Regions from separate parts of the Photobacterium atrarenae genome, predicted to be linked through region 1. Evidence: riboswitches for the same ligand, from Rfam matches in the RefSeq annotation. Region 1 holds a riboswitch; each other region holds the start of a gene.
What was found. A riboswitch is a leader RNA that binds a small molecule or an ion and turns the genes downstream of it on or off. The one in region 1 is predicted to bind lysine.
Positions count from the first base shown of each region.

Region 1 (4,172 bases):
GCAGCGCGTCAACAACCCGTGGGCCTGGGAAAACCGCTTTGAATGGGATGTAGCGGTTACCCAGCTGCATCTGGGCGCGGCAACCAACAACCCGGTCCAGATCCAGCACTATATCGACTGGGCCAATACCAAGGCCCGGAAATGGCTACGGCCAGCGCTTTACCAGAATCTGATCGCTGCTTACCAGCTGCTGGACAATCCTGTCCAGGCAGAGCACATCCGCCAGGAAGCCGCATACCTGTTTCCAGCCCATGATTTCAGCCAGACCACCCTCGAGCCTATTTTCGAGGCCAACTGGCAGTCGGTCAGCCAGAGTCTGACGGCCACGCCAGCCCGACCTTAATGTGTGCCTGAGCGAGTGTTGATGCATGGGTGACTTGAGGAAATCGTACAATAAGCCGGGCCGATGCCGTAAAAAGTTGCCAACAAAAAACGGCTACCGAGGTAGCCGTTTTTTGATACTGCGATAATGCGCCGCCTTAGGATTAACTTACTTGAGTGTCGATTCCAGGGCTTTCAGGCACAACGCCACATTTTCACTGCGCGCCGCATAGCCCATCAGGCCGATCCGCCACGCTTTGCCGGCCAGGGCACCCAGCCCGGCGCCGATTTCCAGGTTATAACGCTCCAGCAAGGTCTGGCGCACCTGTGTATCATCGACACCTTCTGGGATATACACCGCATTGAGCTGCGGCAAGCGGTAGGCTTCATCGACCACAAATTCAATCCCGAGCTTCTCCAGCCCGTCACGCAGCTCACGGTGCGCATCCCGGTGGCGCTGCCAGGCACTTTCCAGCCCTTCATTTTTCAGCAGTACCAGCGCCTCATGTAGGGCATACAGGCTGTTGACCGGCGCGGTATGGTGATAGCTGCGCTTGCCTTCTCCGCTCCAGTACCCCAGCACCAGGCTCTGATCGAGGAACCAACTTTGGACCTTGCTTTGACGCTGCTGAATTTTCGCGACCGCACGCTCAGAAAAAGTCAACGGGGAAAGACCCGGCACACAAGACAGGCACTTCTGGCTGCCCGAATACACAGCATCCAGTTGCCACTCATCCACCAGCAGCGGCACTCCGCCAAGCGAGGTCACCGCATCAACGATCGTCAGGCAATCATGCTGGCGGGCCAGCTTGGCAATCGCCTCTGCATCGCTCAAGGCCCCGGTCGAGGTTTCGGCGTGTACAAAAGCCACGATTTTGGCATCCGGGTTGGCTTCCAGAGCCTGAGCCACCAGCTGCGGGTCGACCGGCTCACCCCAGGCATTCTCGACCATGACGGCTTCACCACCGCAACGCTCAACATTTTCCCGCATCCGATCGCCAAACACGCCATTACGGCAGACGATCACTTTCTCGCCCGGCTCGACCAGGTTGACAAAACAGGCTTCCATCCCGGCACTCCCCGGCGCGGAGACGGCAATGGTAAACGGGTTCTGGGTCTGGAAGGCATACTGCAGCAGCTGTTTCAGCTCATCCATCATGCCGATGAACAAGGGATCCAAGTGACCGACGGTTGGGCGGCTCAGCGCCTGCAATACCTGCGGGTAGATATCCGACGGGCCCGGGCCCATCAGGGTACGTTGTGGTGGGTAAAAACTACCAATTGTCATTATTATATCTCCTGGGTAAGCGTTCATGACTCTCTGAGCAGTACCCGCAACCTCTCACGGTTGTCAAAAACCGTCCACCGGAAACGGGCAGCGTCAGGGAATAGCCCAGTATTCAGGGAATTGCTCCCGGACGCAACCCTGCCACCTTTCGGCGACAGCAATTGCATTTTCCCCGCATAATTTTTCATTCGGCCATTGACAAGCCACCGTTAAATCCGCTTCAATGAAGAACGTTTTTTGTTCACCCTGATGATCAAACTGTCATTAGGAAAAAACAGAAGAGGAGCGTTACCCAGGTAACCAGGATGCGGGGCCCCACCCCAAGGCATCCTGGCAAGGGGGAGTAACGCCGAGATACTGCCGGACAGGGGATCGGCAGTGTCGGCCAGCAAGGCTGAATCCTTCTGGCTGTCACCTTTCATTGCGAAAGGTGGGGAGCTTCTGGTTGTAGCGCGATCTATCCGTCTCACCGATTTGCTCTCCTGACTATTGGATGTCGGGAATGAACCTCCCGAGTCAATCCCTACGTTCATCACTATTACTGATATTGGGAGACTTGCTTTGAACCCTGTAGATAACGCTGCCGCCCTCACCGTCGCCAAATTTGGCGGCACCAGCGTCGCTGACTTTACCGCCATGCACCGCAGTGCGATGATCATCAAACATAACCCGGCGGCCCGGGTGGTGCTGATCAGCGCATGTTCAGGAGTGACGAACTTACTGGTCGAGCTGGCCGGCGGAGTGCCGGATCCAGCCCGCCGCCAGCAGTTGCTCACCCAGCTGAACGATATCCACTACGCCGTGCTCAATGAGTTGGATGCACCGGACCCGATCACGCCGGCGATCAATGCCCTGCTGGACAGCGTTGCAACCCTGGCAGCGCAGGCGGCTACCCAGCCCGGCGCTCAGCTAACCGATCAACTGGTTGCCAATGGCGAACTCCTCTCGACCTACCTGTTTACCCAGATCCTCTGTGAGCTGGGGGTAAACGCGGTGCGCATCGATATCCGCGATATCATGCGTACCGACAGCCAGTTCGGCAAAGCCATCCCGCAACCGGACAGCATACGCGCGCTGGCAACAAAACATCTTGAGCCGCTGCTGACTCAGCAAGTGGTGGTCAGCCAGGGCTTTATCGGCGCCGATCAGCACGGGAACACCACCACCCTGGGCCGTGGCGGCAGCGACTACAGCGCAGCGCTGGTGGCCGAAGCAATCCGGGCCTCCACCCTGGAGATCTGGACCGATGTCCCGGGCATGTACACCACAGATCCGCGGATCACAGCAGCCGCACAACCGATCCGGGAGATCAGTTTCAGCGAAGCCTCCGAGATGGCTAACTTCGGTGCCAAAATCCTCCATCCGTCCACCCTGGTTCCGGCGATCCGCCAGCAGATCCCGGTATTTATCGGCTCTTCCCGGGCGCCGGAGCAAGGCGGAACCTGGATCCGCGACCGGGTCAGCGACGCGCCGCTGTTCCGCGCCCTGGCCCTGCGCTGTAACCAGACCATGGTCACCCTCACCAGCCTGAACATGTTCCATGCCTACGGCTTTCTGGCAGAAGTATTCCGGATCCTGGCCGAGCACAAGATCTCGGTTGATCTGATCACCACCTCCGAAGTCAGCGTGTCCCTGACCCTGGATCAAACCAATACCGGCGGTGGCGCGCCGCAACTGCCTGAAGCGGCTGTTGAAGCACTCAGCCAGCTGTGCCGGGTCGAGGTCGAACAGGGCCTGTGTCTGGTGGCGCTGATCGGCAACCGGATGAGCCAAACCAAGGGTTCCGCCAAGGAAATCTTCGGCTCGCTGGATGACTACAACCTGCGCATGATCTGCTACGGCGCCAGCCCACATAACCTCTGCTTTCTGGTTCAGGAGCAGGATGCCAAGTCGGTGGTCCAGTCGCTGCACCGCCAGATCCTGGAAGCCTGAGCCTCGCAATAAATGACAGAAACAACAAGGGCGCCCCTGAGGCGCCCTTGTTTATAGTGGTCCTTTCAAAGATGGGATTAAGCCGACAGGTTCGGCCCCAGCCATTTCTCCGCTTCAATCAGATCCCAGCCTTTCCGTTCGGCATAGCTGTCACGCTGATCTTCCTGGATCTGGGCGACTGCAAAGTAGCGGGCGTCCGGGTGGGAGAAGTACCAACCCGACACCGAGGCGCCCGGCCACATGGCGTAGCTGGTTGTCAGCGACATCCCGATCGTTTCTTCCACCTTCAGCAGCTCCCACAGGGTGCCTTTCTCGGTGTGTTCCGGACAGGCCGGATACCCCGGTGCCGGGCGGATCCCCTGGTATTTCTCCCGGATCAGATCATCATTCGACAAATCTTCCTCCGGCGAATAGCCCCAGATCTCCTTGCGCACCCGCTCATGCAGGTATTCGGCAAAGGCCTCTGCCAGCCGGTCGGCGACCGCCTGCACCATGATCGCGTTGTAATCGTCCCCTTTGGCTTTAAACGCATCGGCCAGCTCCCGCTCACCAATCCCGCCGGTGACGGCAAAGGCGCCAATCCAGTCCGGCTTGCCACTGTCTTTCGGCGCAATGTAGTCCGATAGGCAGT
Region 1 covers NZ_CP101508.1:293,505-297,676, reverse strand. Annotated here, with positions in the region: gene NNL38_RS01500 (PglL family O-oligosaccharyltransferase) at 1-343, shown strand, start outside; gene NNL38_RS01495 (pyridoxal-phosphate-dependent aminotransferase family protein) at 491-1,609, opposite strand; lysine riboswitch at 1,880-2,058, shown strand; gene lysC (lysine-sensitive aspartokinase 3) at 2,171-3,541, shown strand; gene metH (methionine synthase) at 3,619-4,172, opposite strand, start outside.

Region 2 (4,172 bases), 640 kb from region 1:
CCGATCTCTTGTACCACCTGATTGTCCTGCTTCAGGATCAGGGGCTGTCATTGTCCGATATTACGGCCAAGCTTCAGGAGCGCCACAAGTAAACAACAAGTATCGTCCGGATTAAAAAAGCCTGAGTTCGACTCAGGCTTTTTATCTTGGTTGAAGCTGTTTAGCGCTCCAACGCTTCTTTATAGTGGGTCCGGCAAACCGAGACATATCTGTCATTGCCGCCAATCACCACCTGATCGCCATCGGCAATCGCCCTGCCGTGTTCATCCATCCGGATCACCATATTGGCTTTACGACCACAGTGGCAAATCGTTTTCAACTCGACCAACTTGTCGGCCCAGGCCAGTAAATATTGGCTGCCTTCAAACAGCTCTCCGCGAAAATCACTGCGCAGACCATAACACAGGACCGGAATATCCAGCTTATCCACCACTTCGGTCAGCTGATAGACCTGCTTTTTGGTCAGGAACTGGCACTCGTCAATCAAGACACAGTCAATCTTTTGCGTGGCGTTCATACCCTGCAACCGGGCATACAAATCATCGGTATCGTTGTACAGCTCAGCTTCTTCTTCTAACCCAATCCGGGAGCTGACTTTGCCTTTGCCGAAGCGGTCATCAATGGCGGCGGTAAAAATCACCGGGATCATCCCGCGCTCCCGGTAGTTAAAGGATGACTGAAGTAAAGTCGTCGATTTACCCGCATTCATTGCAGAGTAATAAAAATACATCTGGGCCATTCGGCTCCCCGTCTCAGGCAAAAAACTGGCAGAATCCTACAGAAAACCGCCCCGAATTAAAAGTGCCTTCCCCCAAGTACAACAAAGCCCGCAATGAGTGCGGGCTTTTCTCTTCATTGAACTGGGTCGGTGGTGTTAGCTTTTCAGCTTCGCGGCGACGGTCCCCGGACGGCGGGCCAGCCACAACAGCCCCAGGCAAACCAGGATAAAGCTGATCAACGCGGCCATGAAGGCAACTGCAACCGAGCTGGTCATCCCCAGTACCAGGAAACCAATGGTCGAAACAACTGCCACGGACAGAGCATACGGCAGCTGGGTCGCAACGTGGTCGATATGGTGACAACGTGCGCCGGTCGAGGACAGAATCGTGGTATCGGAAATTGGCGAGCAGTGATCGCCAAACACCGAACCAGCCAGCACCGCGCCCAGCATCGGTAACATCAGGGTAATGTCGGCCGCTGCTGCCAGATCACCGGCGATCGGCAGCATGATGCCGAAGGTACCCCAGGAAGTCCCGGTCGAAAACGCCATCAGGCCAGCCAGCAGGAACAAAATCGCCGGGAGCAACATTGGATTCAGGTTGCCCTGAACCAGGGTCGACAGATACTTACCGGTTGCCATGTCGCTGATCACACTGCCGATACTCCAGGCAAACAGCAGGATCAGGATCGCACCAAACATCGACTTGGCACCCAGCCACAAGGTGCGGGCAACGTCCCCCATCGGCAAACGCTGACGGAAAATCGGGACCAGCGAGGCCATCAGGCCGACAAGACCACCATACACCAGCGACGTTCCCACATCCGTATTTTCAAATGCCCCCAGCAGATTGAATGCCTGGCCATCTGCCGCCAGAGCCTGGTATCCGGTAAAGATCATAAAGAAGAAGGTCGCCAGGATCAGCATCACAATCGGCATCACCAAATCACCGACGCGGCCATGCTCGCTTTCTTCAATCTCCAGCTCATCATTCAAATCTTTGGCCATGCTGTCGTCATCGCCTTCATCAAAGCCATGACCGCGGCAAGCTTCAAGCTCATGCTTCTTCATTGCCCCAATATCCAATTGGAACCAGGCCACCACGAAGACCAACAATAGTGCGAAGACAGCATAAAAGTTCATCGGCGCCAACTGCACGAACGCACTCAACGGAGAGTATTCAGTCACCCCATGGGTGACCAGAATGCCGCCAATCAGGGTAATAATATAGGCACCCCAGCTCGATGCTGGCATCAGCACACACATCGGGGCGGCGGTTGAATCGAGGATGTAAGCCAGCTTGGCACGGGAAACATAAAAGCGGTCCGTCACCGGACGGGAAATGGAGCCAACCGCCAGACTGTTAAAATAGTCATCGACAAAGATAAAAACGCCCAGAAAAGCAGCTAATAGTTTTGCGCCCCGCTTACTCTTAATTTTAGTTTGTGCCCACTCGGCAAACGCGCGTGTCCCGCCGGACAAGGTCAGCAACGCCGTCATCATCCCGAGCAACACCAGGAACGCGACAATGCTCATGTTCCAGCTGTTAATGGCACCATCTTCGACGAACAGGCCTTTCGCCGTGGTGCCGATATAACCAGCAGCAGCCGTCACGGAAAAGTCCGCCAGCAGCAAAGCCCCCAACAGAACCCCAAAACCTAATGAAAGTAAGACACGCCGTGTCAGAATCGCCAGACCCAACGCAACCAATGGCGGCAACAATGAAATAGAAGAGTGGGAAAAATCGATAATATTCATGATCTCTACGACAACCGATCCTGGTTGGAGATCTACTGCTGAACACGGTATCTCACCGTGAGAGAAGAGCATAAGAAAAGGACGAGCCTTATTCCGGACCCCACAGTAGCGCTCCATAGTTAATGTAATTATATACTATGGCAGTGTTGCCCCTATTCGGTGACAACCCCAGCAAGCAGGTGTGATAAGCCTCACTTACTTCGGCATTGGCTCCTTTCACTGATCATCACCGGTATCACCCTCAAATCAGCTACTTTTAGACAATGCGCCTCTACCCTTAGTCAAGGAATGGTCAATTCTACGTACTCAGAATGCTTTTGCAACAAGTTAAGATGAAAAAATTACCAACAATAGTGAATAATATTGCCTTAGAGTGCAATAATTAATCAAAAACAGCAATGCGCATAACCCACAATATGAAACACGGCGCAATAAAATAACCTGATTGAGAGCTGAATATTTAGAAAAACGGGACGAAGATCTTCCATTGGCTTTATTAAAAATGAGGATATCAGAACTCAATTAAGGAAATTGAATTCAAGTTTAAATATTTTGTTTGTCATCAGGTAAGTAAAAGTATTATTATTGCAATTATAGATTTGTGACTGCTATTATTATTTAAGATAGCTGATGCCAACAGGAAAATTAAAATGTCTGATGCAATGAAAGCCCTATTTAACCTTCGCAGCCTGCGTGCACTTTCCCGTGAATATACTCTGGAACAGCTTCAGGAAGCACTGGAAAAACTACAAACAGTCGTGACTGAACGTGAAGAAGCTGAAGCTGAAGAGCTTGCAAAAGAAAAAGAGCGTCAGGAAAAACTGAACCAGTATCGTGAAATGCTGCTGGCTGATGGTATCGACCCGGAAGAACTTTTGGCAACTCTGGGCAAAGCGCCAAAAGCAAAACGCGCTGCGCGTCCGGCAAAATATAAGTTTATCGATGAGAACGGTGAAGAGAAAACATGGACTGGCCAAGGCCGTACCCCATCCGCGCTGAAGAAAGCACTGGAAGAAGGTAAGTCTCTGGAAGATTTCGAAATTTAATTTTCGGAACCGATTCGAAAAAGCCTGGTTGAAACCAGGCTTTTTTTTGCTTTGCAGACAGCAAAAGACAGTGCTGCACATTGCGGCTGCCTCACGGCAACCTGAGATGAATAACCCAACACGGTGTCTGTGTATTCTTCACCCTCAGTTGTAATAATAGCCAGACAACAATGACAGCTTTTATTTATTCACTTCAGCGGATCCGATCCGCCAGATGGCTTACGGCCAAGGCAAAATAATGTGAGCGATTCCACTTCAGCAAAGTCTGGTAATTGTTATACACCAAATATGCCCTCCCCTTATTATCATCGGGTTGAATAAGCCATGCCTGAATATCCACCTGAGGCAAGGTCTGCCCATTCAAACGACGCACGCCCAAGCGTTGCCATTCGGCCAGCGAGCGGCCTTTCGATTTCTCCACGCCCATCAAAGAGGAATCAATCCCGTCTGGTAGTTGTACTTGTCGTCCCCAAGTATATTTGTCATCCCACCCGGACTGATGCAGGTAGTTCGCCGCAGAGGCAAAGACATCCGCTTCGCTTTCCCAGATATCAATTTTACCATCATTATTTCCATCCACGGCAAATGACAAAAAGGAAGTCGGCATAAACTGTGGTTGCCCCATGGCCCCGGCCCATGAACCTTTCATT
Region 2 covers NZ_CP101508.1:935,763-939,934, reverse strand. Annotated here, with positions in the region: gene hisIE (bifunctional phosphoribosyl-AMP cyclohydrolase/phosphoribosyl-ATP diphosphatase HisIE) at 1-92, shown strand, start outside; gene NNL38_RS04655 (thymidine kinase) at 161-739, opposite strand; gene NNL38_RS04650 (Na+/H+ antiporter NhaC family protein) at 875-2,476, opposite strand; lysine riboswitch at 2,575-2,758, opposite strand; gene NNL38_RS04645 (H-NS family histone-like protein) at 3,127-3,522, shown strand; gene NNL38_RS04640 (lytic murein transglycosylase) at 3,716-4,172, opposite strand, start outside.
Region 2: it holds a riboswitch for lysine, as region 1 does, so the genes downstream of both, NNL38_RS04650 (Na+/H+ antiporter NhaC family protein) here and lysC (lysine-sensitive aspartokinase 3) in region 1, are expected to answer to the same signal.

Region 3 (4,172 bases), 1.0 Mb from region 1:
TCACGCCACGCCCGGCTCTTATTGCGACGGGGATTACAACCTCAATATCGATGGTAAAAAAGTGGTGGGAACCGCGCAGCGGGTGTTGCTGAAAAGAGGCGGCGGCCAGGTTGTGCTCTCCCAGGCCTGTATTTTGCTCGAAGGTAATATGGACGCAATGATCAAGCCAGTGCAACTGTGCAACCAGATTTGTAACCACAATGCGCCAATCCTGGCAGATGTGCATACCCCGCTGTTTGACCACCTGCCATCCCGCCCTGCCGTCGATGCCCTGTTCCAACAGCTCACCAGTGCTTTTCTGCAATCCCCTTCCCTGCCTCAGCCATTGGCAAATTCTGTGAGTTCAGCCTAGAGCCGGCTCTGCCCGGCGACTGCCATCGCCGGGCATGACACTTTCCCGAAAAGCATGTTATCAATCTGTTGAATATCTGTATCACTCATGGCACTCTCTCATCGATACTGTCAAATTGTATAATAAATCACGCTTGGTGCTGAACAGGATCCTTATTCACACTATTTTCGAACCACGCAGACTAGAAAGATAATCATGCAGACCGACGCTCAACAGGACTTAATCCCTGAGACTCGCTTACACGAGTTCACCCACAAAGATGTCTGGAACGGCTTTACGCAATTGGTTCCCCTCTCCTTTTTCGTGATCGTTTTCGGAATTGCTTTCGGGGTTGCTTCAGCCCAAACCGGGCTGGATAACATTTCAACCATGCTGATGAGCGCCCTGGTCTTCGCCGGCGCTTCCCAGTTTGCAACCTTAGATCTATGGGGAGCAGAAGTGCCCCTCATCCCGATGATGATCACCGTTTTTGCCATCAACGCACGGCACCTGCTGATGGGGGCGACGCTCTATCCCTGGTTGCGCGAGCTGTCACCGGCAAAGCGCTATGGGGTGATGCTGTTTGCATCGGATGCCAACTGGGCCATGTCGATGAATGCCTTCAGCCGTAAGGAGCCCGGCCTTGGCCTGCTACTGGGCGGGGGGATTGCGCTGTGGTCATTCTGGATCGTCGGCACTTGGCTGGGGCTGTATTTCGGCAATGCCATTTCCGATCCGGTTAGCTTGGGACTGGATATGGTCATGGGGTGCTTTTTGCTCTCGATGGTTGGGGTGGGTCCGAAAAATCTACGAATCGTTGCTATCTGGGCGATCGCTGCCGGATCATCCCTGCTCGCCTATTGGTTTTTACCTGAGAACAGTCATGTCGTGGTCGGTGCCATTGCCGGCGGCAGCCTGGGTGCATTTTGGACGGAGAAAAAATTATGAGCATTGAAACCAGTTTTGGCGGTACGTTACTGATTATTCTAGTGATGGCACTGGTCACCCTCGTCACCCGCTGGGGCGGCGTGTTTATCATGTCATTTATTCCCATTGGCTATCGGATCCAACAATTTATCACCGCCATGTCCGGCTCTGTTCTGGTCGCACTGCTGGCCCCCTTGGCGGTTGAGGGTGATCTGGGTGCCCGGCTTGCGCTACTCTCGACGGCGGTGATTATGTTTATCTGGCAAAAACCCCTGCCGGCCATTACGGCAGGCATTGTCGCAGCAGCGCTCACCCGGCAATTTTGAGCCCGAAGCACGGTTTACGGTGAATAAAATCAACCGGATTCGCATAAAAAGTCATAGCGATGATTGACATCCCGTCATCATTGATGGTTGAATCGAATCATTCCCTCTCAAGGGATCAGAAGAGGCGCGTTAACCAGGCAGTCTGTACGAGGTATCCAAATACCACTGAAGACAGATCAGGGGGTTAACGCCGAGGTAAGCCTGCATTTGGAAGCAGAGCTTATCGGTCACTGGGGCTGAATCCCCAGGGCTGTCACCGCTGGTGGAGAGCTTCTGGTGTTTGTGCTTTTTTGCCTTCAAGAATGGCCCACAGCCATCGGCTTTTTCGCAATGCCAAGCTCTCTAAACGGATAACTATGACATTCGGATTAGAGATGCCAATTCAAAATTCATTCCCTACAACAGAACATCTGGTATCGCCGCAAGCCACGTCACTCAACCAGACAACGCTATGGACGGCTTTAATTACCCCTTTCAACGACGATGAATCGATTGACTTCGACACACTGACACAACTAGTCGCAGAGCAAAACGCCGCCGGTAACGGAATCTTGCTACTGGGGAGCACCGGGGAAGCACTGGCGATGACCCCAGAAGAGCAACAAGCCGTGGTTCGTCATGTATGCGCACTGGCATTGTCCGTTCCCCTGATGGTCGGCGTTGGCGGTTATCAGCTTCAACAGCAACGGCAATGGCTGGCATTCTTAGCCGACTATCCGATCGATGCGCTGCTGCTCCCTGTGCCTTTGTACGCGAAGCCCGGCGCGGCCAGCCAGCAAAAGTGGTTTGAAAGCCTGCTTGATGACAGCCGTTGGCCATGCATGATCTATAACGTGCCGTCGCGAACCGGCGCAGCGCTGGATGCACAAACTTTGGGCGCGATTGCCAAACACCCGAATGCCTGGGCCGTCAAAGAGGCCAGTGGTAACGTGGAAACCTTTACCCGCTACATCCAGGCAGCGCCCACCCTGCAATTTTTCTGCGGTGACGATGCCCTGTTTGTTGATTTTGCTGCGGCCGGCGCCTGTGGCCTCGTCTCTGTGGCCGGAAATGCCTGGCCGGAAGCAACCGCCTTATACGTTCAGCAAACTCTGAGCCAAGCAGCACCAAGTTTTAAACAATTATGGCAAGACGCGGGCAACAGCCTGTTCTGCGCCGCGAATCCAATTGCGGTTAAAGCCCTGATGCAGCACCAGGGACGTCTGCGCCATGCTGGTTTGCGCCCACCCTTGTACATGGACGAGTTGCCGGAACTCACACCGGTACTCGATGCCAACCATCAGGTTAATCAGTGGATGAACACCTGCCTGGCCCAATAACTATACGGATGGAGTCTGATAAAGAGTCGCTTATGATCACAACCACAACAGTCAAAGTCGGTGAGCAACCCACCGGCGATCCCATGGAGGTCCCGGTCATTCATATTCAGGGCCAGGGAAACGGCCCACGTGTCTATATCCAGGCCAATATCCACGGCGCTGAGGTGCAGGGCAATGCGGTCATTTATCAGCTGTTGAATCTGTTTCGCCAATATCCGCCGCAAGGGGATGTCGTGATGGTCCCGCAAGCAAACCCGCTTGGGATCAACCAAAAAAGCGGCGAATTTACCCTAGGCCGCTTTGATCCGGTCACCGGGATCAACTGGAACCGCCAGTATCACTTTGACCACAGTATGCTCGAGCCTTTCACCCAAGACTACCTGGATGCCGAAGAAAGCGAGATCCGTGATGCCTTTCGCACCCGGCTGAAACAGCAGCTTGAAGCAAGAATGGCTTCCCCCTGGGGACTGACGTGCGGTCAACACCTGGCGCTCAACCTGCAAAAAATGGCCGTCGAGGCAGATATTGTCCTGGATCTGCATACCGGTCCGATTTCAGCGCAACACCTGTATGTGCCCGAATATGCCAGAAAGCGGGCGCGCCATTTTCATATTCCGCTGAATATCCTGATCCCGAGTGATTTCAGCGGTGCCATGGATGAAGCCAGCTTTAGTCCGTGGTGGCAGTTGAGCCAGCACTTTGCCCTGCACGGGCGTGAGTTACCGGTCATGGTTGATGCTTTCACCATTGAACTGGGTTCACAGGAGCACCTGGATGTTGCCGGCGCGCGACAGGATGCCGAAAGCATTTGCAACTACCTGCAACATCAAGGGCTATGGCTTGAACACTATGTTCAACCGGAGCCTTCGGCTATGCAGGCCTGTTATCTCAAGGACTACAAAGCATTTTTCAGCCCGGCCGGGGGGCAAGTCGAGTACCTGGCTAAGCTCAACCAGCAACTTCCGGCAGGTGAGCCGCTGGCAACCCTGTGGCATTTTAATGCTTTGGTCGGTGAATCCAGCCATAGCCGGACAATCACCCTGCCCTGCGACTGTATTCCTGTACTGCATTTTGCCTCTGCCAGCGTCCAGCAAGGAACCGAACTCTATAAAGTGCTGACGAATACATTCCGGCTATAGCCTTCAAGTCACATAACGGCTCGTGCTCAGGCAGCACTTCAACTGCAACGGGATGCTTCTGCTTCCCGTATGCACACCAAACAGCCAACTGTCACAAGCTGGATCATCACAGGTTGCTTCAGCGCCCTCT
Region 3 covers NZ_CP101508.1:1,308,434-1,312,605, reverse strand. Annotated here, with positions in the region: gene NNL38_RS06200 (lipoate--protein ligase family protein) at 1-352, shown strand, start outside; gene NNL38_RS06195 (AzlC family ABC transporter permease) at 548-1,279, shown strand; gene NNL38_RS06190 (AzlD family protein) at 1,276-1,584, shown strand; lysine riboswitch at 1,696-1,865, shown strand; gene dapA (4-hydroxy-tetrahydrodipicolinate synthase) at 1,959-2,903, shown strand; gene NNL38_RS06180 (succinylglutamate desuccinylase/aspartoacylase family protein) at 2,936-4,042, shown strand.
Region 3: it holds a riboswitch for lysine, as region 1 does, so the genes downstream of both, dapA (4-hydroxy-tetrahydrodipicolinate synthase) here and lysC (lysine-sensitive aspartokinase 3) in region 1, are expected to answer to the same signal.